Regions from separate parts of the Marinobacter sp. H13 genome, predicted to be linked through region 1. Evidence: predicted binding sites of a transcription regulator. Region 1 holds the regulator's gene; the other holds the start of a gene.

The links. Region 1 encodes sigma-54, which starts transcription at its own class of promoters, with help from an activator protein. Its sites were predicted from a motif close to ANTGGCATNNANNTTGCTNT; they were not measured.
Region 2: a site for sigma-54 is predicted at 6,481-6,500, ahead of glnA (glutamate--ammonia ligase). Genes of this name have one in related genera too.

What each region holds. Positions count from the first base shown of each region.
Region 1 covers NZ_JCACRU010000001.1:718,475-730,545, reverse strand. The annotation lists gene mgtE (magnesium transporter) at 1-1,059, opposite strand, end outside; gene AC5JQH_RS03425 (HPr family phosphocarrier protein) at 1,069-1,338, opposite strand; gene rapZ (RNase adapter RapZ) at 1,346-2,230, opposite strand; gene ptsN (PTS IIA-like nitrogen regulatory protein PtsN) at 2,259-2,729, opposite strand; gene hpf (ribosome hibernation promoting factor) at 2,817-3,125, opposite strand; gene AC5JQH_RS03405 (RNA polymerase factor sigma-54) at 3,227-4,753, opposite strand; gene lptB (LPS export ABC transporter ATP-binding protein) at 4,905-5,630, opposite strand; gene lptA (lipopolysaccharide transport periplasmic protein LptA) at 5,608-6,162, opposite strand; gene lptC (LPS export ABC transporter periplasmic protein LptC) at 6,146-6,730, opposite strand; gene AC5JQH_RS03385 (KdsC family phosphatase) at 6,727-7,275, opposite strand; gene AC5JQH_RS03380 (KpsF/GutQ family sugar-phosphate isomerase) at 7,298-8,278, opposite strand; gene AC5JQH_RS03375 (ATP-binding cassette domain-containing protein) at 8,467-9,279, shown strand; gene mlaE (lipid asymmetry maintenance ABC transporter permease subunit MlaE) at 9,276-10,058, shown strand; gene mlaD (outer membrane lipid asymmetry maintenance protein MlaD) at 10,093-10,542, shown strand; gene AC5JQH_RS03360 (MlaC/ttg2D family ABC transporter substrate-binding protein) at 10,575-11,228, shown strand; gene AC5JQH_RS03355 (STAS domain-containing protein) at 11,225-11,557, shown strand; gene AC5JQH_RS03350 (BolA family protein) at 11,662-11,904, shown strand; gene murA (UDP-N-acetylglucosamine 1-carboxyvinyltransferase) at 11,933-12,071, shown strand, end outside.
Region 2 covers NZ_JCACRU010000001.1:2,936,513-2,948,583, forward strand. The annotation lists gene AC5JQH_RS13645 (LamG-like jellyroll fold domain-containing protein) at 1-1,390, shown strand, start outside; gene ntrC (nitrogen regulation protein NR(I)) at 1,452-2,879, opposite strand; gene glnL (nitrogen regulation protein NR(II)) at 2,876-3,970, opposite strand; gene AC5JQH_RS13660 (DUF4124 domain-containing protein) at 4,225-4,749, opposite strand; gene glnA (glutamate--ammonia ligase) at 4,924-6,327, opposite strand; gene typA (translational GTPase TypA) at 6,888-8,699, shown strand; gene pip (prolyl aminopeptidase) at 8,812-9,774, shown strand; gene dtd (D-aminoacyl-tRNA deacylase) at 9,867-10,313, shown strand; gene AC5JQH_RS13685 (hypothetical protein) at 10,812-10,934, shown strand; gene AC5JQH_RS13690 (hypothetical protein) at 10,960-11,229, shown strand; gene AC5JQH_RS13695 (CYTH domain-containing protein) at 11,323-12,071, shown strand, end outside.

The DNA.
Region 1 (12,071 bases):
GCCGCTGATCTGCCCCACGGCCATACCGCGAATCACCAGTGTAAGCGTCTGACTACCAGCAATGCCGCCCATACTGGCAACAATTGGCATCAGCACTGCGAGCGCCACCACTTTGGCGATCGTGTCTTCAAATAGCCCGATGACGGCGGAGGCGGTCAGTGCCGTAATCAGGTTGATGCCCAGCCAGACGGCACGGCGACGGGTGGTTTTCCACACCGGCGCAAAGGTGTCCTCGTCTTCGTCCAGACCCGCCATACTCATCAGTGAGTGGTCCGCATCCTCCCGGATAACGTCAACCACGTCATCGATGGTGATCCGACCCAGCAGGCGGCCCTCCTCGTTTACCACCGGCGCCGAGATCAGGTCGTAGCGTTCAAACAATGTCGCTACCTTGGTGTCGGAGAGGCTCACGGGAATGGGCTCGATGTCGGTATCCATGACTTCCCGCACGGTGGAGGCGGGGTTGGAGACCAGCATTTTCGTGATGGGCAGCATGCCAATGAAATCGTCCCGGCGGCTGACCACGATCAGGCTGTCGGTCATGGGTGGCAGGGTGCGGTGCCTGCGAAGGTAGCGGAGCACAACATCGATACTGATGTCCGGGCGCACCGTAATGGTGTCCGTGTTCATCAGACCGCCGGCGGTGTCCTCCGGATAGGAGAGAACTTCCTCCACCCGTTGCCGGTCCTGCTCGTCCATGGTCTCCAGGACTTCCTGGATGACCGTATCCGGCAGCTGCTGCAGCAGGTCGGCCAGGTCGTCTGACTCGAAATCCTCGATGATGTCCGCCAGTTCCTGAGCGTTCAGCTGGCTCAGGAAGTAGCCTCGGATATCATCACTGAGATACTGGAGAACCTCGCCTTCGAGGTCTTTGTCCACCAGGTTCCACAGCAGGGCCCGCTGCCGGGGCGGTGAGGACTCCAGCAAATGGGCAATATCACTGGGGCTCAGGCCACCGTTCAGGATGCGGGCAACCTGCTTCAGTGCGCCACTGTCCAGCGCTTCGCTCAGGGAACGAAGACGCTGGCGGGCCTGGCTTTTTTCCAGAATATCGGTCATGTGTTTATTTTACTCACCCTCACCGAAATAGTCGTTAATCAGTTCCACCAATGCTTCGATGGCCTGTTCCTCATCCGGTCCGTCGGCAATGAGCTCCACATCGGTTCCTTTGCTGGCGGCCAGCATCATCACCTGCATGATGTTCTTCGCGTCCACATCCCGGCCTTTGCCGCTGATACGCACGCTGCTGTCGTATTCCGATGCCGTGTTGACCAGCTTCGCAGTGGCGCGCGCATGCAGGCCCAGTTTGTTGATGATGGTAATGGGGCGGCGAATCATGGCTTGATCAGATCTCTTCCCGGGTCTGCAGGTGTGGCAGCTCGGTGTGCCGCACTTGCACATTGCTGTACCGTTGCCGGAAGTACTCACCCAACTGCTCGCACACATACACCGACCGGTGCTGGCCGCCGGTACAGCCAATGGAAATGGTCATATAGCTGCGGTTACTGTCTGCAAAGGAGGGCAGCCAGGTATCCAGAAATGATTTCAGGTCCTCGATCATCTTCCGGCTTGCCGGTTCTTTTTCCAGAAACTCGATAACCGGCTGATCCGTCCCGACATACTTGCGGAGGCTGGTATCCCAGTAGGGGTTGGGCAGGCAGCGGACATCGAAAACGTAGTCGGAATCCAGCGGCACGCCGTGTTTGAAGCCGAATGACTGAAACAGGAGAGCCAGTTCCTGATCTTTTCGACCGACCACGCGCTGCTTGACCATGTCCCGCAGCTCGTACATGGACATGCCGGTGGTATTTACGTAAAGATCGGAAAGCTTGGAGAGGGGCTCCAGCAGTTTCTTCTCGCTGGTAATGGCTTCCCGGAGAGAGGTCCTGTCGTCACTCAACGGATGCTTTCTGCGGGTGGCGTGAAAACGCTGCAGAAGCGACTGCTCGTCGGCGTCCAGGAAGATGATTTCAACGGTAACCCCGGTTTCCTGGAGGCGCCGGTAGATCTCCTCGAAATTGGCCAGCTCGCCGGAAAGGTTCCGCGCATCGATACTGACGGCCATCTTGCCCAGTCGACCAGGCCTGGTCTGGCTGGCGGCTTCCCGTGTGAGGGGGAAGAGCAGGCCAATAGGAAGATTGTCGATGCAATAAAACCCGAGGTCCTCCAGCACATGAAGTGCGGTACTCTTGCCCGAACCGGACCTGCCACTGACGATAATCAGCTTCATGACCACCTTACCTCCACTGCAGTGAATATCAGCCGCCTGAGGCGGTCATGCGCTGGTACAGCGTGCTGGCGTCCTCGGATTGCCGGAGGCGATCACAGAACGACCGCTCATTGAACTTTTCAGCCAGTTGGCTGAGCAGCTCCAGGTGTTCGCTCGTTGCTTCCTTCGGGACGATCAGGGCGAAAATCAGATCCACCGGCTGATTGTCGATAGCATCGAATTCGACGCTTTCTTCCAGCGTCATCAGCACGCCCACCACGTGATCAAGTCCTTCCAGACGGCAGTGGGGAATGGCGATTCCCTGGCCAATGCCGGTGCTGCCCAGGCGCTCGCGGGAAATCAGGTTGTTGAAGAGCTGGGTCTCGCTGAGCGTGTTGTCCTGATGGTTTATCTGCTCGGCAATAAACTCCAGGGCCCGTTTCTTGCTGGACGCAGCTACCCTGCAGAGGGTGAGCTCCGGAGCAAGAATGTTCTCTATGGTCAGGGATGTGTCGCTCATGGATCGACTGCGTTTCCGTTAAAAAAAAGGCTGCGACACGTTACTCATGTCGCAGCTCGATTAGATGAATTGCATGAAAACAGTCAGTTAGCGAGAGCCGTTTCCGTGCATCCGGTCTACATTCTTTTCCTTGTGCTTGAGGATCTGACGGTCAAGCTTGTCGATCAGGGCATCGATGGCTGCGTACATATCCTCATTTTCTGCCTTTGCGTGAATCTCACCACCAACCACATGCAACGTGGCTTCCGCAATCTGGCGCACCTTTTCCACTTCCAGGGTCACCTGGCAGTTACTGATGTGGTCAAAGTGACGCTCGAGCTTCTCGAACTTCTCTGAAACATAATCCTTCAGTGCGGGAGTCAGTTCTACGTGATGGCCTGAAATATTGAGTTGCATAGGCGTCTCCTGTTGTCATCGTGCCGGCTCCCGGGAGCCGGTCTGGGTGCTGGCGCATTATGCGCCGGCGAATACGGTGTTGCGTCCCGGCCCCCGGGTATTCAGACCAGCCGCTTGCGCTCGTTGGACGGCGGAATGTGCATGGCCTCCCGGTACTTGGCAACGGTGCGTCGCGCAACCTTGATACCCTGTTCCCCTAGCATGGCTGCAATTTTGCTGTCGCTCAACGGCTTTTTGGGCGTTTCCGCCGCAATCAGCTTCTTGATCATCGCGCGTATGGCCGTGGAGGAGCATTCTCCACCCTCGTCAGTGCTGACATGGCTGGAGAAGAAGTACTTCAGCTCGAAAATGCCACGGGGGGTATGCATGTATTTCTGGGTGGTTACCCGTGAAATGGTCGATTCATGCATCTCTACCGCCTGGGCGATGTCTGAAAGAATCAACGGTTTCATGGCTTCTTCACCGTGATCCAGGAATCCCTGCTGGTGCTCGACAATACGGGTCGCGACTTTCAGCAAGGTCTCATTGCGGCTCTGCAGGCTCTTGATGAACCACTTGGCCTCCTGCAACTGGTCGCGCAGGTAGGTGTTGTCTGCGCTGCTGTCCGCACGCCTTATAAGTGAAGCATAGCTGGCATTGACCCGGATGCGCGGTGCAATTTCAGGATTCAGCTCAACACGCCAGCGGCCATTGTGTTTGCGAACGATCACGTCCGGAATCACATAATCGGGTTCGGCCCGGTCAATGACATCGCCCGGCCGCGGATTCAGGCCGGTGATCAGCGCCAGGACATCCCGCAACTGGTCTTCTTTCAGGCGGCTGCGGCGCAGCAACTGGGCGTAATCGCGGTTGCCCAGCAGGTTGATGTAATGGGTAATTACAAGGCGTGCCTGGGCCAGCCAGGGTGTTTCCGGCGGCAGCTGGTTGAGCTGGATCAGCAGGCATTCCTGTAGGTCCCGGGCAAACACGCCGGGCGGATCAAAGTGTTGCAGGCGGTGAAGCACGGCTTCCACTTCATCCAGTTCAAGGGGGTCTTCATCGTTCTCATCCAGCAGTCCGGCGTGGATTTCCTCCAGCGGGCTGGTGATATAGCCCCGTTCGTCCACTGCATCCATCAGGGCATGGGCAATGGCCTGGTCCCGTTCACTGAGGGGCGTCAGATTGAGCTGCCATTCCAGGTGATCCTGAAGCGTTTCGGTCGGGGAATTACGGGTTTCGAAATCGTGATCGTTTTCGTCGTCGTTGCGGGCTGCCGGCGCTGGTGCGGACTGGTAGATGTCGTCCCAGGCGGTATCAACCGGCAGATCGTCCGGAATGTTGTCAGGAATCTCGTTCTCCGAGGACCAGTCCGGGCCGTTCTCGGATTCATCCCAGTCGCTGGCCGGTTCCGGGGCAGCTTCAGCGGCGGACTCGGTGGCGTTGGCCTCGCGCTCGTCGTTTTCGCTGGCTGCGTCGGTCTGGTCATCGTCCTCGGAGGTCTCCAGCATGGGGTTGGATTCCAGTGCCTGCTGGATTTCCTGCTGGAGGTCGAGAGTGGAGAGCTGGAGAAGCCGGATCGCCTGTTGCAGCTGGGGCGTCATGGTCAGGCTCTGACCCAGCTTTAACTGTAAGGAGGCTTTCATAACCATGGTTCAGGATCCGTCACTCATCAGCGCTTTGTGTCATAGGTCTTGAAAAAATCTTTATATGCCGGTTACTTGCCGCGGTTTTTCTTTACCCTAGCAAGTTCTTTGCCGAGTTTACTTGCTACAGATCATCAAAACAATGAGCCATTCACTGTCATAGCCTGAATTCGTCCCCGAGGTAGACTTCCTTGACCTGTTGATTGGCCAGGATCGCATCGGCATTGCCGGAGGCGATGATGTGCCCGCCGGAAACAATGTACGCGTTCTCGCAGATATCGAGAGTCTCGCGCACGTTATGGTCGGTGATCAGCACGCCAATCCCTTTGTCCCGCAGATGCCGGATAATGTGTTTGATGTCGCTGACGGATATAGGGTCAACGCCGGCGAAGGGCTCATCCAGCAGGATGAAAGCCGGCTCCATGGCCAGGGCCCGGGCAATTTCCACCCGTCGCCGCTCACCACCGGACAGGGCCATACCAACGCTGTCCCGGATATGGGTGATGTGGAATTCCTCCAGCAGCTCCTCGAGCTTTTTCTGCCGGTCTGCCTTGCTCAGGCCCTGCCGCGTCTCGAGGATCGCCATGATGTTGTCGCGCACAGACAGTTTGCGGAAAACCGAGGCTTCCTGTGGCAGGTAGCCGATGCCCTGGCGGGCCCGACCGTGCATCGGCAGCGGCGTAATATCCCGGCTGTCGATCGTTATCCGCCCGTGATCGGCAGGAACCAGCCCAACGATCATATAGAAGCAGGTGGTTTTCCCGGCACCGTTGGGACCAAGCAGCCCGACAATTTCCCCACTGCGGATTTCCAGGGAAACGTCGATCACCACTTTTTTCTGTTTGTAACTCTTTGCCAGGTTACTGGCTCTCAGAACTGCCATCGGATCCCTGTCTGTCTGTACTGCGTGGCTGAATCACCATCTCTACCCGGCCGCTGCCCTCGCCGGTGTCTGCGCCGCCCTCAGCGGTGACAACCCGGCCGACGGTATCATAATGAATGACATCACCCCGGAACAGGTTGCCATTCTGCTCGATGACTGCTTCCCGTTCAAAGGTCAGCTGGCTGTCGGTGGCAGACCAGGTAATGTTCAGGGCACGGGCATCGGTTTCGCCTTCCCCCTCGCGCGCCGGTTGACGGTATATAGCGGGCGTACCAGAGGCTTCGATCCGGCTCAGGCCGTCCTCGGTCCGGTACAGGACGACCCGCTCGGCAGTCAGGCGGGTATTGCCCTGCTCAAGTTCCACAGCGCCGGTGTAGGTGGCAATGCCCTGGCCGTCATCCAGGCGGGCGGTATCTGCGGTGACCTTGATAGGAGTGTCAGAATCAAGGTCAAATGCAGCCGCCGGGCCGATCATCACGACCGTTAGCAGGGCAGCCATCAGGCGCCGGTATCGGTTAGTTTCCGGTTTCATAGAGTCCTTCCACCTGGGAGTTCAGTTCCAGAATTCGTTCGTCTATCCACGCTTTCATGCCCGTGGCCCGGGTTATGCCGGTAACATCACGTATTTCTACGGGTGCGTCTGTATAGACCATGCCCCGGTCGTTATCCAGGGTCAGGCTTGATGTTGTCAGGGTGGCCTCCCGTTCGCCAATTGTGCGCTGAACCCGGACATTGTCCGTCAGGTACACCAGATTCTGGTTTTGCAGCAGGCTGCCATTGTCGGCCTCGACAATCCACGGCAGGGCCTCCTGGTCCCCGTACAGCTCGGCCCGGGGAGATTCCATGGTGGCCAGGTTGCCTTCCTCGAACTGCTCAATGCGGGGGCTGGAAAACCGGATCTTGAGATTGCCCGCTTCATCGAAGGAGGTGTACTGACCATTCACCACGAAACCGTCTGGTTCGGCGTCTCCCCGTAGGGCCGCTGCCTCGTCATCAATCACAGGGGGTTCATCGCTGCGCCAGAGCAGGAATACGGCTGCCACCACGGTAGCAGCCAGTGCCAGTGCTCGCAGCCAGGGTCTGTCCAGCAGCCAGTTCATGCCTCGGGCTCCAGATAGGGGGCAAGTGCTGCGTCAAGCCTGCCATGGGCCGTCAGCAGCAAGTCGCAGGCTTCGCGGACCGCCCCTTCGCCGCCCCGGGCAATGGTGCAGTAGTCGGCATGCTGCTGCACCAGCCAGTAACCGTTGGGCACGGTGATGCCCAGTCCGGCGAACCTCAGTGCCGGGAGATCTGGCAGATCGTCCCCCATGTATGCGATGGCCTCGGGGCTGATATCCATGGTGCTGACCAGTTCCTGAAGGGCTACCTTCTTGTCCTCTCGCCCCTGCATCAGGTGGGGAATGCCAAGATCCCGCATGCGCTTCTCGGTCAGGGGGGACTTTCGTCCGGTGATCACGGCCACGGTAATCCCGGCTGCCATCAGTTGTTTCAAACCCAGGCCATCCAGAATGTTAAAAGCCTTGAGCTCATCACCAGTGGCGCTGAAATAAAGTTTACCGTCGCTCATGATGCCGTCGACATCCAGTGCGATCAGGCGGATCTTTACGGCCTTTGCCAACAGCGAATCCGGCCATTGGTGCTTCATATCAAACAGCTCCTCATAGCCCCTAGATAACGCCGGCACGCAGCAGGTCGTGCATATTGATGGCGCCAATCAGACCACCCTGGTCGTCGGTAACGGGGAGGGCGTTGATCTTCATCTCCTCCATTATGTTCAGCGCTTCCGCCGCCAGATGATCGGCCTGGATCGTTTTACCATGCCGGGTCATGACCTCGTTGATGGGCGTATTGTGAATGTCCACCGATCGATCCAGAGTCCGTCGAAGGTCACCGTCCGTAAATATTCCGGTAAGAGTGCCTTTATCATTGACGACGGTGGTCATACCGAGACCCTTTCGGGACATCTCAAGAAGAGCACCGCTCAAGGGGGTATCCTCGTTGACGACTGGAATCTGATCACCGCTGTGCATGATGTCGGAGACCCTGAGCAGCAGCCGACGCCCGAGGCTGCCGCCGGGGTGAGAGATAGCGAAATCCTCGGCACTGAACCCCCGGGCCTCAAGGAGTGCAACGGCGAGGGCATCGCCCATCACCAGGGTGGCCGTTGTGGAGGAGGTGGGCGCCAAACCCAGTGGGCAGGCTTCCACCATAACGCTGACGTCCAGATTGGCGACGGCTTCCCGGGCCAGTGTGGAGCTGGCATTGCCGGTCATGCTGATCAGCGGAGCGCCCATGCGTTTGATCAACGGCAGAATGGTGACCACCTCGCTGGTGTTGCCGCTGTTGGAAATGGCGATGACCACATCCTGGGAGGTGATCATACCCATGTCACCGTGGCTTGCCTCGCCCGGGTGCACGAAAAACGATGGCGTTCCAGTGCTGGCCAGGGTGGCGGCAATTTTGTTGCCAATGTGGCCGGATTTTCCCATGCCGGTCACAACCACGCGGCCCTTGCAGTTCATGATAACTTCGCAGGCCCGCGTGAACTGGTCGTCGATTCGGCCTTCAAGGGCATCAATGGCGTCGCGCTCAATGCGGATGGCGCGGATGGCAGAAGATCGGAAATCGCTGGGAGTCTGTTCGGTCATCGGGCTTTGGGCCTGGCTGTCGGGACGTTGTAAATGTTGGGCAGAGTATACCATTTTCACCCGGCAACGATGCCCGGTTACCGAAAGTTCAGTCAAACTGATCATTGCTATCAGTACATTTTGGGCACTTTGGATTGAACTTGCGCGCTCCTTGGCATAATGTAGCCCCTCTTTGAAAGGTAAGGACTATGAATTCACCGGCTTACATATCGCTCAAGGACGTCGTGTTCTCCCGCTCAGGGCGCCGTATCTTCGACGGTGTCAGCCTGGACATCCCCCGCGGAAAAATCACCGCCATCATGGGGCCCAGCGGAACCGGGAAAACCACGCTGCTTCGCCTTATTGGCGGCCAGCTCAGGCCGGATTCGGGCAGTGTTGTGGTGGACGGCCATGAAGTGCCGAAGCTCAAGCGCAAAGCCCTCTACAGCCTTCGGGAAAAGATGGGCATGCTGTTCCAGAGTGGGGCGCTGTTCACCGATCTGAGCGTGTTCGAGAACGTGGCCTTCCCGTTGCGGGTGCACACAAAGCTGCCGGAAGACATGATTCGTGATGTCGTGCTAATGAAGCTTGAAGCCGTCGGATTGCGAGGCGCACGCCAACTGATGCCGTCGGAACTGTCCGGAGGTATGACCCGCCGGGTTGCTCTTGCCCGAAGTATTGCCCTGGATCCCGAGCTGATCATGTACGACGAGCCGTTCGCCGGCCAGGACCCGATTGCCATGGGCGTTCTGGTAAAGCTGATCCGCGATCTGAACAGCTCCATGGGGCTGACCAGCGTTCTGGTTTCCCACGATGTGCCCGAATCCCTGAGCATTTGCCATTACGCCTGCATCATCTCGGACGGCAAGGTGATCGGGGAGGGCACGCCTGAAGAGCTCCGGGCGCATCCTTCCGGGAAGGTCCAGCAGTTTCTCCAGGGGCAGCCGGATGGCCCGGTGCCGTTTCACTATCCGGCCGAGGGCGCCGCCCAGGACTTTGGGTTGTCCGGGGGTGTGTCTTGATTGGCAGAATTGCGGCATTCGGGCGGCTCGGTCTTGATATCGTCTCGTCATTCGGCCGTTCAGGCCGTTTCCTTGCAGGCGTTCTGGGCGGTGTGCCCAGGCCGGCGACCGGTTTCCCCCTTCTGGTGAAGCAGCTGTACGCCGTTGGCGTTCTGTCCCTGGCCATTATCGTGGTTTCTGGCCTGTTTATTGGCATGGTGCTGGGGCTGCAGGGGTATACAATTCTGAGTGATTACGGTTCCGAGGCCGCTATCGGCCAGATGATTGCCCTGACCCTGGTGCGCGAACTCGGGCCGGTGGTAACCGCGTTGCTCTTCGCGGGCCGGGCCGGTTCGGCGCTGACAGCGGAAATAGGCCTGATGAAAGCCACCGAGCAGCTGTCTAGCATGGAAATGATGGGTGTGGACCCGCTTCGGCGCGTCATTGCGCCCCGCCTCTGGGCCGGGTTTATCGCCATGCCGGTACTGGCGGTCATTTTCTCGGTGGTCGGCATCTGGGGCGGTATGCTGGTGGGTGTAGACTGGCTGGGCGTGTTCGAAGGCTCCTTCTGGGGCAATATGCAGTCGTCGGTGGATTTTGTTGATGATGTCCTGAACGGTGTCATCAAGAGCGTTGTTTTCGGCTTTGTCTGCGCCTGGATTGCGGTCTACCAGGGGTATGACTGTGTGCCGACATCGGCAGGGATCAGCTCGGCGACCACCAAGACCGTGGTGTACTCATCGCTGGCGGTGCTGGGGCTGGATTTCGTGCTGACCGCTGTCATGTTTGGCGATTTCTGAATCAACGATTAACGAGATAATACCGGAGCCTGAAATGGCGCAGAGAACCACTGAAATCATCGTTGGCCTGTTCATGATCGCAGGCTGTGCAGCTTTGCTGGTCCTGGCGCTTCAGGTGAGCGGGCTGTCGCCGAAATCGGCCGAGAGCACCTATACCATTTACGCCAATTTCAACGATACGGGCGGGCTCACGCCCCGCGGTCGGGTCTCGATGGCCGGGGTAACGGTTGGCACCATCGAATCCATCAGCCTGAACACGGAAACCTTCCAGGCTCGGGTCGAGATGTCGATTCATTCGGATGTGGACAATATCCCGTCGGACAGTTCCGCAGTTATACGTACATCCGGCCTGCTCGGCGAGCAGTACATTGATATATCGATTGGCGCCGAGATGGATTCGCTGAAAGAGGGCGATACCTTCTATTCGACACAGTCGGCCATGAACCTGGAACGGCTGATCAGCAACTTTGCATCGGGCCGTTGATTCGGGCCGGAAAGATCAAACAGGAGATCCTGATGTTTGCACTGAGACACCACATTCTGATCGGCCTTCTGATGGCCCTGGTTCTGGTTACGCCGGCGCAGGCAGGCGAAGCGGAGGATCTCCGCCAATACGTTGATGAGAACACCCAGCGCCTTGTGGAGAAGCTCAATGAAGAGCGCGGTCTTTATGAGGAGGATCCCGAAGCCTTCTATGAAAGCATGGACCAGGCGCTGGCGGATTTTGTCGACTTCCGCCGCATTGCGGCCCGGGTGATGGGCCGCTACGCCCGCCAGACCACGCCCGAACAGCGGGACGAATTCGTGGTCAAGTTCAAGCGCAGCCTGTTTGACAGTTATGCGCAGGCTCTGGTGAATGCGGAAAACTTCGAGATCCAGGTCAAGGAAGCGACCATCAACCCCCAGAGCGACGAGCGCGCGTCGGTACAGATGGAAGTCATCAGCGCCTCTGGAACCCGCTACCTGGTCACCTATTCGATGTACAAGAACGCCGACGGCAAATGGCTGATGGAAAACATCATCGTTGAAGGCGTAAACATCGGTCTGGCGTTCCGGGATCGGTTCAGCCAGGAAATGGAAGAAAACCGTGGCCAGATTCAGGCGGTCATCGACGGCTGGAGCGATGCCGTTGAGTCCCTGAACCTGGACCAGGAAGTGGATAAATCATGACCGCAGGGCTGCCCCGGGTGCACCTCTCCGACGGCGCTTTGATCGTCTCGGGTGAGGTGACCGCAGATACAGTCATTAACCTGAGAAAAGAGGGTGAAAAGCTGATCCGGTCGGCATCCGGCGATCTGGTTGTCGACCTGGATGGTCTGGTCACCGCCCACAGTGTTGTGCTGTCGATGTTGCTCTGCTGGCAGCGCCTCGCCGCTCAGTCAGGCATTGCCCTGTCGTTCAAGGGTGTCAGTGGCCGTTTGGCGTCATTGGCGGCCCTGAGCAACCTCGACGGCCAGCTCGCGGGGTTCGGTCCGGAATCCGTTCATCCCGCCCACTGACTTTTCCGGCCCCGGCCCCTTTGTTTACCGGACAGTAAAGCTGACCCGAGCGCCGGAATTGGTTACAATCTCGCCCCTGATTTCATAACACCCGAGGATTTTCTATGGATGCCGCCCAAGTCACCGAGCTGGTCAAAGAAGCGTTGCCCGGCTGTGAAGTTCAGGTACAGGTTGATGGTACCCATTACCTGGTCGTCGTGGTGGGTGACGTATTCGAAGGCCTGCCGACTATCAAGCGCCAGCAGTTGATCAACAAGGCGCTGTTCCAGCAGATCATGGATGGCTCGATTCACGCCCTTCATCCAAAAGCATTTACTCCGGCCGAATGGGCTGAGCGCCAGGGCTGAACGGTCCGGACAAAACAGGATATTTATTGTGGATAAACTTCTGATCAGAGGGCGCAAGCCTCTGGATGGTGAAATCCGGATTTCCGGTGCCAAGAACGCCGCACTGCCGATCCTCGCAGCAACTCTGCTGGCGGATGAGCCGGTAACCGTAGGCAATCTACCGCACC
Region 2 (12,071 bases), 2.2 Mb from region 1:
CGAGAATGACAATCCCATCGCCATCGCAGGTACCGGACCGGAATTAACGGCCAGGCCCTTTGCTTTTGCAGTGACCGTAGCCGGCAACCCGGCGACTGATGCACCCAGTGGAACTGCCTTCAGTGCGGCGGGGCGACCATTCGACGTGTCGGTTCGGGCCGTGCAGTACGACAGTGCTGACGATGCAGACGCAGACGGTCAACCGGATGGTCATGGGGATGCTGATGCCTCCAATAACACCGATCTCACTGATAACGCATCCGTGGACAGCTTTGACGCGGCCGTTAGTGTCGCCGGTTATCTGATTGCGGGGCCCGCAGGCGCGGCTGATCCGGGACTCGCAGGCTTGAGTGGATTAAGCGGCTTCAGCTCTGGATCGGCGTCCGGTTCAGCGGCCTTTAACGAGGTTGGTGCGATAGAGGTCGCGACTGGAATCAACGGCGCTTTCCTCGGGCGCGCTGTTACGGTGGTCGGAGATTCAGGGCCAGTCGGCAGGTTCCACCCGGAGAGGTTCTCTCTCGATAGCCAGATGGACGGAGTGCTTGATGCCATGTGCAATGGTTTCAATTACACCGGTCAGAGCTTCGGATACGGTCTTTCGCCAGAGTTTATCTTTTCGGCAAGAGCATACAGTGTGAGTGGTGTCGGGCCTGTGACGCGAAACTATCGGGACAGTTGGCAGAAGCTGACGGTCGCGGATATTGGGCGGACTGATCCTGCCGCAGACGCGGATGAAATTGGCGCGCAGGGCACTGCCCCTGGTGTGACAACTGTTGCCGGAACACCAACGCTTATAGGGAATGGCGATGGCACGCTGGTTTATCAGGCGGGCGCAGATACCTTTACCTATGATCGCAATGCAAATTCCCTGATTGGCCCGTTTGATGCCAGACTCGAGACTGCATTCACGAATATTTCCGATTCAGACGGGGTATCAATGCCGACGGCGGAGTTGCCGACGTTGTCTTCTTCTGGCGCTTCAATTCGTTATGGTCGAATGGTTTTAGAGAACGCTTATGGCCCTGAAACCCTCGATCTGGCGATGCCGTTTGAAGTCCAGATCTGGAACGGGACTGATTTTGAGCTGCACAGTGATGAAATTTGCTGGGCTTACAATACCGCTGATGCGGTGATAACGGACATACCTCCGAACACCTCCGTGGATGCCAATTCAGGGACAATCAATAGCGGTCGGCCTGCCGCTGGAGCGCCGATCCGTCTCACTGCGCCGGGAGAAGGTAACACCGGTAATGTTCAGGTTGAATATCCCGTGCCTCTATATTGGCAGTCTGACTTCGACGGCGACGGTGTTGAGGAAAATCCGCAAGCAACCGCGACATTCGGCGTCTATCGGGGCCACGACAGAGTGATCTACTGGCAGGAACGATAAAAAAGGGCAGGACCTGAGTCCTGCCCCAAAACATCAACGAACCCCGGCGGCTCGCCAATCGTCAGTCGTCTTCGTGTTCCGGATGATCCATCCCCAGTTCGTTGATCTTCCGGGTCAGCGTATTCCGTCCCCAGCCCAGCAGTATTGACGCATCACGGCGTCTGCCGCCGGTGTGCTTCAGGGCAGTCTCGATCATTATTTTCTCGAACTCGGGCACGGCCGTATCGAGAATGCCTTTCTTGCCCCGCTTGAGTTCTTGCTCGGCCCAGTTTTTCAGGCCCTCTTGCCAGGTTGTGCCGGTGGTTGGAGCCTCTGCCTGGTGCAGCAATTCCGGGGGCAGGTCATCGATATGGATCTCGCGACCGCTGGCCATGACGGTCAGCCAGCGGCAGGTGTTCTCCAACTGGCGGACGTTGCCCGGCCAGGGCAGGGTGGTCAGGTATTCTTCCGCTTCTTCACGCAGGATCTTCGGCTCTACGGCCAGCTCTTTTGCGGCCCGTTTCAGGAAGTGCTGCATCAGGCGGGGGATGTCTTCCCTCCGCTCGGCCAGCTTGGGCAGATGCACGCGAATAACGTTCAGGCGGTGGAAGAGGTCTTCACGGAAGGTGCCCGCCTGGACCAGCTTTTCCAGATCCTGGTGCGTTGCCGCGATGATGCGCACATCCACCTTTATCGGGGTGGTGCCACCGACGCGGTAGAACTCGCCATCGGCCAGAACCCGCAATAGTCGGGTCTGGGTGTCCGCGGGCATGTCGCCGATTTCATCGAGGAAAAGGGTGCCGCCGTTGGCCTGTTCAAAACGACCCTGGCGGGCGGCGCCGGCACCGGTAAAGGCACCTTTTTCGTGGCCAAACAGTTCGGATTCAATCAGATCTTTGGGGATGGCGGCCATGTTCAGGGCAATGAACGGGTGGTTGGCCCTGGGGCTGTGGTTATGCAGTGCCTGAGCCACCAGCTCCTTGCCTGTGCCGCTCTCGCCGTTGATCAGCACGGTAATATTGGAGTGGGACAGCCTGCCAATGGCGCGGAAAACTTCCTGCATGGCCGGTGCTTCACCAATAATTTCGGCGTTTCGCTGGGCCATCTCGGCCTGAGGCTCACCACTGGCCCGCTTCTCGTGGCTATGGGCCACAGCGCGTTTGACCAGTGCCACGGCGTCATCCACATCGAAGGGCTTGGGAAGGTATTCAAACGCGCCGGTCTGGTAGCTGGTCACCGCGCTCTCGAGGTCCGAGTGGGCGGTCATTATGATCACGGGCACGTCCGGGTGAACGTCCACAATCTGGGAAAGCAGGGTGATGCCGTCAACGCCGGGCATGCGGATATCGCTGACGATGGCATCCGGCTGTTCGTGCTCCAGCCGCATCATGATGCTTTCACCACTGTCAAAAACTCGGGGCTGCATACCGGCCTGGTTAAGGGCGCGCTCCAGCACCCAGCGAATACTGCGGTCGTCGTCTATGATCCAGACGTTCGCCGGTTGGCTCATGGGGTGTCCTCCAGAGGCAGGAAGATGATGAAGTCGGTTCGGCCTGGTTCGCTTTCGCATTCAACCAGTCCGCGGTGTTGACCGATGATGCTCTGGGTGATGGAAAGCCCCAGACCGGTGCCACTGGCACGGCCACTGATCATCGGATAGAAAATGTTCTGCACCAGCTCCGGCGGAATTCCGGGTCCGTTGTCGATCACGTCGACCCGACACACCAGTTTGTGGCGGCGGTTGCCAATGGTGAACTGACGCAGGGTGCGGGTGCGGAAGGTAATAGTCGGCGGTTCCTCGGAACTATGCCCCGCCTGGTTTTCGAAGGCCGCTTCCATTGCGTTCCGGGCGATGTTTAGAAACGCCTGGATCAGTTGTTCCTTGTCACCCTTGAACTCCGGAATGCTGGGGTCGTAATCCCGTTTGAAATTCAGTCGCCCTTTGCTCTCAGCCTCGAGCAGGGTGCCAACTCTTTCCAGTATTTCATGGATGTTGGTCGGCGCCAGCTTCAGTGCCTTGTTGGGGCCCAGCATCCGGTCAACAAGGCTTCTGAGGCGGTCTGCCTCGTCAATGATGACCCGGGTGTATTCCCGCTGGTCTTCACTGCTGAGTTCACGATCAAGCAGCTGGGCCGCGCCACGGATGCCGCCCAGCGGATTCTTGATCTCGTGGGCCATGCCCCGCACCAGGATACGGGTGGTCTCCTGCTGGGAGATGATGTCTTCCTCACGGCTGATCCGCATCAGCCTGTCCCTGGGCTGGATTTCGATCAGCAGTTCAGTCGGCTCCAGGCTAATAGGCGTTACGGAATAGTCCACCGTAAGCCGTGAACCGCTCGTGAGCAGAAACTCAGCTTCTCTGCGAGTGTAGGATTGCCCGTTCCGAACGGCGGCGAAAAGGGTTTTCAGGGCGTCTTCGGATTCGACCAGAATATCCTGGAAAGGCTGGCCCTGGCTGCGGGTCATGCTGGTTTCGAACAGGCTTTCTGAGGCCGGGTTGAGGTACTGGATAGCCAGGCTATCCTCGAGCACCAAAACAGCCGTGGTGAGGCTGTCGAGAATGCTCTTGTATCCCGTTTGATGGGCCGAGGGCAGTGCCATGCGTGAATCCCGTTGGTTCGACATAAAGTGACTTCCGGAGTTTTGCAAAAAGCGAACCACTTTGAACCAGGTTCACAAATGAGTGGGCAAAGTGCGGGCAGAGGGGCCTATTGGCGCTGAAAAGTGCCGTAAGCTGGTGCAAATCGGCTAAATGTCTCTGAACAGTCCGGAATATTCGCCCCGTTGCTGATCAGAGTATGGCTTTTTTCTGGTGCGCGCGCACCATAATAGTGCGCTAAGCTGGGGTGGCAGGGTCAGTTCAAAGCGGAAGGGCGGTGAACAGTAAATGTGATCGGGGAGCCGGTTTTCACCTGAACCCCGTTTTCATCCACAATGTGTGCGCGAGCTTCATGGGTTCCACGGAACACGTTGTTGACGGTAATCGAGCCGGAGGAGCTCTGACCGACAGGTTGGCCGTCGAGGGTCACCTCGTATTTGTGGCCTGGCTGCAGGCCAGGGGTGCTGCGAACTTCGAACTGAACATCGCCGCTGCCACTGTGGAACGCCTGGTTGTTATCCGGATAGGCGAAAGAAACGCTTTCGTAGGCAGCGCCTTCCCGCTGAACTTCTTCCCGGAGCTTGTCGGTTTCCTGTACCACCTCTGGCTTGGGCAGGGTGATTGTGGTGACCGGCTTGACCTCAATCGTTTCAGAGCCTTCGCTGGGCTCGTCTGAGTAGGTCACGTTGCCGTAGGAATCGACATTGCGGTAAACCTCGGCATAGACCGGAGTTACCAGAAAAAACAGAAGGCCGGCACACAATCCAGACTTTGGATTCATAAGCTCACCTGTTATTGGGTTTCCCCGATTATCGGCGGGGCCCGGGGTGTTTTCAACGCCTGTCGCCCGGATGTTGGTTACATATCGTTAAGGGCTGCAGGCACTGTGCTTTCGCTCACAAAAAAGCCCCGCACAGGGGCGGGGCTTGTCTGCTGGTCCTCTGGGAAGAGGTTATTAGCAGGAGTAGTACAGGTCGAACTCAACCGGGTGAGTGGTCATATTCAGTTTTTCGACTTCACCGCGCTTCAGATCTACATAGCCCGCGATCATGTCTTCGGTGAATACGCCGCCGCGAGTCAGGAACTCGTGATCTGCTTCCAGGCAGTCCAGAGCTTCGGACAGAGTCTCGGCAACCGTCGGGATGCTCAGGGCCTCTTCCTTCGGCAGGTCGTACAGATCCTTGTCCATGGCATCGCCAGGGTGGATCTTGTTCTGGATGCCGTCCAGGCCGGCCATCATAAGCGCTGCGAAGGCCAGGTACGGGTTGGCAGAGGGGTCAGGGAAGCGAACTTCGATACGACGCGCCTTCGGGCTGTTCACGTACGGGATCCGGATAGAGGCTGAGCGGTTACGAGCAGAGTAGGCCAGCATAACCGGCGCTTCGAAGCCCGGAACCAGACGCTTGTATGAGTTGGTGGAGCTGTTGGTGAAGGCGTTGATGGCCTTGGCGTGCTTGATAACACCACCAATGTAGTACAGAGCGGCTTCGCTCAGGCCAGCGTAGCTGTCACCGGCGAACAGGTTCTTGCCGTCTTTGCTCAGGGACATGTGAACATGCATGCCGGAACCGTTGTCGCCGACAACCGGCTTGGGCATGAAGGTGGCAGTCTTGCCATAGGCATGGGCAACGTTGTGCACGCAGTACTTGAGGATCTGAACTTCGTCAGCCTTTTTGGTCAGCGTGTTGGCGCCAACACCGATTTCACACTGGCCGGCGGTGCCGACTTCGTGGTGGTGTACTTCGATGTCCAGGCCCATGGATTCCATGGCGGCACACATGGCGCCACGCAGGTCGTGCAGGCTATCAACCGGGGGAACCGGGAAGTAGCCGCCTTTTACGCCCGGGCGGTGACCGATGTTGTTGCGGTCGAAATCTTCGCCGGAAACCCAGGCAGCTTCTTCAGAGTGGATGTGGTACATCGCGCCCTGCATGTCTACGTTCCACTTTACGGAGTCAAACACGAAGAATTCCGGCTCCGGGCCGAACAGCGCGCCGTCGGCGATGCCGGTGGACTTGAGGTATTCTTCTGCACGACGGGCGACAGAGCGCGGATCACGCTCGTAACCCTGCATGGTAGAGGGCTCTACGATGTTGCAGGTGATGTTCACGGTGGTTTCTTCGGTGAACGGATCGAGTACAGAGGTCTCGTCGTCCGGCATCAGGATCATGTCGGATTCGTTGATGCCTTTCCAGCCCGCAATAGAGGAGCCGTCAAACATTTTGCCGTCTGCGAAAAAGTCTTCATCTACTTCGGTGGCAGGCAGTGTTACGTGCTGCTCTTTACCGCGGCTGTCAGTGAAGCGCAGGTCAACCCATTTGACTTCGTGTTCTTTGATCAAATCAACTGTCTTGGACATTGTGCATGCTCCGTAAGTTATACCGCACAGGCGGCTGTATTCATGTTCGTGGCGCCGGATCGCCCGGGCTAACGGGTTCCGATCTGTTTCTCAGGTTCGCGCAGCTTAGCAAATGCTGTTGCGTCTTACCTGTAAATTTCGGCTGATTTCGATAAAGCAAGGCGCTTGCCAATTTTTAGGGCATGCTCCAGAACAGCGCAACTGCAAGGGTTTGGGGCATATTGGAACGAGAATGCTCGCCCTGTGGCGAAAACCTGCACTCAAATGGTGCACCTTGTTGGTGCGTTTATTGGATTTTTGCCCTGATCAGGTGCATCCGTTCCGAATATAGAATAGGCGTTTTTCTTCATATTAACGACACCGACTTTTCGCTATACTGCGCGCCGCTTCATTTTTTACCCTGTCATTTCTTGATCGTGGATCGGAAAGCACCATGCAGGGTGCCGGGCAGCCAGCTCCGGTGAATGAGTTCATTTTACGGATTTGAGACGGCATGTGCTGGGATTCTCCCTGCGATAGACCTTCTCAGGTCATTGAGTGCATGCCGCAGGAATATTTTTGTGATTGAAAAACTTCGTAATATCGCCATCATCGCCCACGTTGACCATGGTAAGACTACCCTCGTAGACCAGCTCTTGCGCCAATCCGGCACCCTGGATCGGAAGGAGCTCGATAGCGAGCGGGTCATGGATTCCAACGATCAGGAAAAAGAACGGGGCATTACCATTCTGGCCAAGAACACGGCCCTGAAATGGAACGACTACGATATCAATATTGTGGACACCCCGGGCCACGCTGATTTCGGCGGTGAGGTTGAGCGAGTCATGAGCATGGTCGATTGCGTGCTGCTGGTGGTTGATTCCATTGACGGCCCCATGCCTCAGACCCGGTTTGTTACCCAGAAGGCATTTGCCGCGGGCCTGCGCCCGATCGTCGTGGTTAACAAGATTGACCGTCCCGGCGCTCGTCCAGACTGGGTCGTGGACCAGGTATTCGACCTGTTTGACAACCTGGGAGCCACTGATGAGCAGCTGGACTTCCCGATTGTGTTTGCCAGCGCTCTGAACGGCATTGCCGGGATGGATCACGAAAACCTGGATGACAACATGGATGCCGTGTTCCAGGCGATTGTTGACCACGTGCCGGCGCCGAACGTGGATCCGGATGGCCCGTTCCAGATGCAGATCTCCCAGCTGGACTACAACAGCTTCCTCGGTGTGATCGGTATTGGTCGTATCATGCGCGGTAAGGTCAAGACCAATTCGCCGGTAACCGCCATTGGCGCCAACGGCAAGAAGCGTAACGGCCGTATCCTCAAGATCATGGGACATTCCGGTCTTCAGCGTGTTGAAGTCGAAGAAGCTCAGGCTGGCGACATCGTCTGTGTCAGTGGCATGGACGAGCTGTTTATCTCTGACACTCTTTGTGATCAGGCCAACGTTGAAGCTCTGCCGGCACTGACGGTGGATGAGCCGACCGTGTCCATGACCTTCCAGGTCAACGATTCGCCTTTTGCCGGCAAGGAAGGCAAGTACGTCACCAGCCGGAACATCAAGGAGCGCCTTGAAAAGGAGCTGCTGCACAATGTGGCGCTGCGTGTTGAAGAGGGCGACTCCGCGGACAAGTTCAAGGTATCCGGTCGTGGCGAGTTGCATCTGTCTGTACTGATTGAAAACATGCGTCGCGAGAACTTTGAGCTGGCGGTTGGTCGTCCGGAAGTTGTTATCCGCGAAGTTGACGGCGTGAAGCAGGAGCCTTACGAGAACGTCATTGTTGATATCGAGGAGCAGCATCAGGGTGCCGTCATGGAGCAAATGGGGCTGCGTAAAGGCGACCTGACCAATATGGTTCCGGATGGCAAGGGCCGGATGCGTTTGGACTATACCATTCCAGCCCGGGGCCTGATTGGTTTCCGGAACACCTTCCTTACCATGACTTCAGGCACTGGCATTCTGACTTCGACTTTCAGCCACTACGGCCCGATCAAAGTTGGCGATGTAACCAGTCGCCAGAACGGTGTCATCGTTTCTATGGCTACGGGTACCGCTTTTACCTACTCTCTGGAAACCCTGCAGAGCCGTGGCAAGCTGTTCCTGGATCCGGGGCAGGAAATTTATGAAGGGCAGTTGTGTGGTATTCACAGCCGGGACAACGACCTGGTGGTCAACCCCACCAAGGCCAAAAAGCTCGACAACATGCGGGCCTCTGGCAAGGATGAAGTCATTGGTCTCGTGCCGCCGATCAAGTTCACCCTTGAGCAGGCGCTTGAGTTTATTGATGACGACGAGCTGGTTGAGGTAACGCCGAAGTCCATCCGGCTGCGCAAGAAACTTCTGACCGAAAACGAGCGCAAGCGCGCCAACAAGAAGTAACCGCCCGGCTCTTATCGAGCATGGGTAACAAGGGCTGGATGAATCTTTCATCTGGCCCTTTTTTTATGGTGTTAAGCTAAACTCCGGTTAAATCCTTCACGCGGAGCGTTTCATGCTCACCCTCTACCCGGAAATCAAGCCCAATGCCCAGCATCGCATAGCCGTTGATCCTCCCCATGAACTCTACGTTGAGGAAAGCGGGAACCCGGACGGGATACCTGTCCTGGTGGTCCACGGCGGCCCCGGTGGCGGCTGTGAAGACTACCATCGGCGCTTTTTCGACGCTGAGAGATTCCGGATCATTCTGATGGATCAGCGCGGCGCCGGGCGGTCCAGCCCCCTGGCAGAGCTCGAAGGCAACAGCACGGACAAGCTGGTTGAAGACATGGAAGTGGTACGTTCGTTTCTCGGTATCGACAAGTGGCTTCTATTTGGTGGCAGTTGGGGGGCGACTCTCAGCCTGGTATACGCCGAGGCCCATCCGGAAAGGGTGTCGGGACTGGTTCTTCGTGGGATTTTTCTCTGTCGGCCGCGGGATATTCACTGGTTTTATCAGGAGGGGGCGAGCCGGGTGTTCCCGGATTACTGGTCTGACTTCGAGGCGCAGATTCCGGAAGCCGACCGGGCTGACATGGTTTCGGCCTACTATCGCAAGCTGACCAGTTCCAACGAGCTGGAGCAGATCCAGGCGGCCAAGGCCTGGTCGGTCTGGGAGGGCAGGTGTGCGACGCTGCACCCGAACCCGAGGGTCGTTGAGCACTTTGGCCATCCTCATGTGGCCATCGCCCTGGCCCGCATTGAATGCCACTATTTCATGAATTCGGCCTTTCTCGAGCCGGACCAGATCATTCGCGATGCAGGCCGCCTGGCGGACATTCCCGGAATAATCGTCCACGGCAGATACGATATGGTCTGCCCTCTGGAGAATGCGCTGGCACTCAGCAAGGCCTGGCCGGAAGCGGAATTCCAGATCATTCGCGACGCCGGCCACTCGGCTTCCGAGCCGGCGATTGTTGATGCCCTCATTCGCGGTGTTGAGTCCGTTGTCGCGAAAACTGAAAAAAGTGCTGGCTGAATCCCGTTTTCAGGGTTGCGGCCCGTAATGGCCACGGATACACTCTTGCCCGATCTTAATGTTCGCCTGTTCAAACGTCCTCAAGGCAGTGAATGAAAGGATTGATCCAGCGAGTGTCGCAAGCCAGTGTTACCGTGGACGGTGAGCAGATAGCCTCGATCGACACAGGCCTTTTGCTGTTGCTGGGTGTGGAAAAGGGAGATAGCGAGCACGAGGCAAGGGAGCTTTGCCGAAAAATCCTCACTTATCGTGTGTTTCCCGATGAGACTGGCCGGATGAATCGTAGCCTGCTGGATATCGGTGGTTCCCTTCTTGTTGTTTCCCAGTTTACTTTGGCGGCGGATACGTCCTCCGGAACCAGGCCGGGCTTCTCTCTTGCAGCGGGGCCGGATGCCGCCAACACGCTGTATGAACGGTTTGTGGTAGAAGCACGTTCCGGTTTGGGGCCGGAAAAGGTGGGTGAGGGCAGATTTGGCGCAGATATGAAGGTCGGGTTGGTGAATGACGGGCCCGTCACGTTCATGCTCGAGACTCGATAACAGAGTGTATAAGTATTTGCGCTATTGTAGTGCGCGGGTGGTCATGCCGGCCTTTAATGGTGCGGAAATGTCCTCGGAGTCGTTGCGATCCAAGGGTTTTTTCAGTCTAAGTTTTGTTGATAAGGGGTTTGTTAAAATCTGGCCTCGGATTTGATATGCAACTGTAACGCAGCTCACGAGCACAAAATTGCATAAATGATTGCGTTTCTGGTGCCAAAAGAGCTAAAAACGCACTGCAGTTAATTTGCAAAATGAGAATGATTGTATTAAAGCATTTTCATCATCCAGAACTTTAAGAAAGTTCGATAAGTGATTGAGCTGTATAGATCTGGAATCTGCAAGATTTATTCGAAAAAGAAGAAAAGTTACTCCTTTGTCATAAAACTGACATAGGGTGATGCAGAATCGGCCTCATCCAGCCTGACTGGTGAAGCCTTACAAAATCGGGATAAGAACCCGTCGCTAAAACCTGAGTTAACTCAAAAAGGAAGGCGCAACATGAAAAAAACGCTCCTCGCATCTGCTATCGCAGTCGCAACGTTCTCTGGCTCCGCGCTGGCCCAGGAAACCATGTCTGCTTCCGAGCTGGCAGCCAAAATGGATTCCATGCCGACCGTGTAAGGTAACATCCAGTACGTTCTGTACCATGACAGCGTCAAAGGCGGAAGCTCTGAAGTTGAGCACGCTGACAACGGTTCCACCATCGGTGTTTAGCACGACCACGAATTCGCCCCTGGCTGACGACGCCAACGACACTGAAACTTCTACCGTAACCTTCCAGGCTCTGCACAACCTGTCTGACCACATGTATGTGTACTTCGAAGGCTACCTCGGTGGCGGTGACGACGGTGTATACGGCGTTGCTGACGAAAGCGAGCGTTCTATCGCTTCCGTTGGTGGTGTTTACTACTTCTGATCAGCCAATCGGCTAATCCTGTAGTATGAAAACCGGCGACCTCAGGGTCGCCGGTTTTTTGCGTTTATGAATCCCGAAAAATAAGGCATTGGCATGGCAACCGAACTGGAAATCAAGCTCAGTGTTTCTGAGGCCGCACAGGCACAGGCTTTAAAGTGGCTTTCCTCACTTCCTGAAGTCCGAGCTGGAAAAACCAAATCCCTGATCAATCACTATTTCGACACGCCCAATGCCGATCTGAATCGAGCCAAAGCTGCGCTGAGGGTTCGCAAAGCAGGTGATGACTATATCCAGACCCTGAAAACCCGGGGCGAATTCGTTGATGGCGCCCACCGACGCGAGGAGTGGGAGTGGCCTGTATCCAGTCCTGAACTGGCTTTGTCGTTACTGGAAGACACACCGCTGAATGCCGGGTTGGACCTCAGCCGGCTCCAGATTGTGTTTGAAACCAACTTTCAGCGCCAGGTGCTCTGGCTGGAAGAAGGGCAGACTTCCATTGAGATAGCAGTCGATTCCGGCACTGTGGCCGGCAATGATGCCAGGTGGCCGCTCCACGAGGTGGAGTTTGAGCTCAAGAGTGGGGACGACAGCAAGCTGGTGGCTTGGGCGCTCGAGCTGGCCAGGGAAGTGCCGGTTTTCCTGAATCTGGTCAGTAAGGCCGAGCAGGGCTATTTTCTGGCGGGCCTGTATCACCCGGAGCCGGCGCGTAAAAGCGAGGCGCTTTCCATTACCGAATTCCTTCAGGCCTTGAGTGTCTGTTGGTTGCTGGATCAGCCGTTTCCTGCACAGGAATACGACCTGTCGCGCGTCGCAAATGCGGCTGGCGCCGCAGGGTGCGGTGA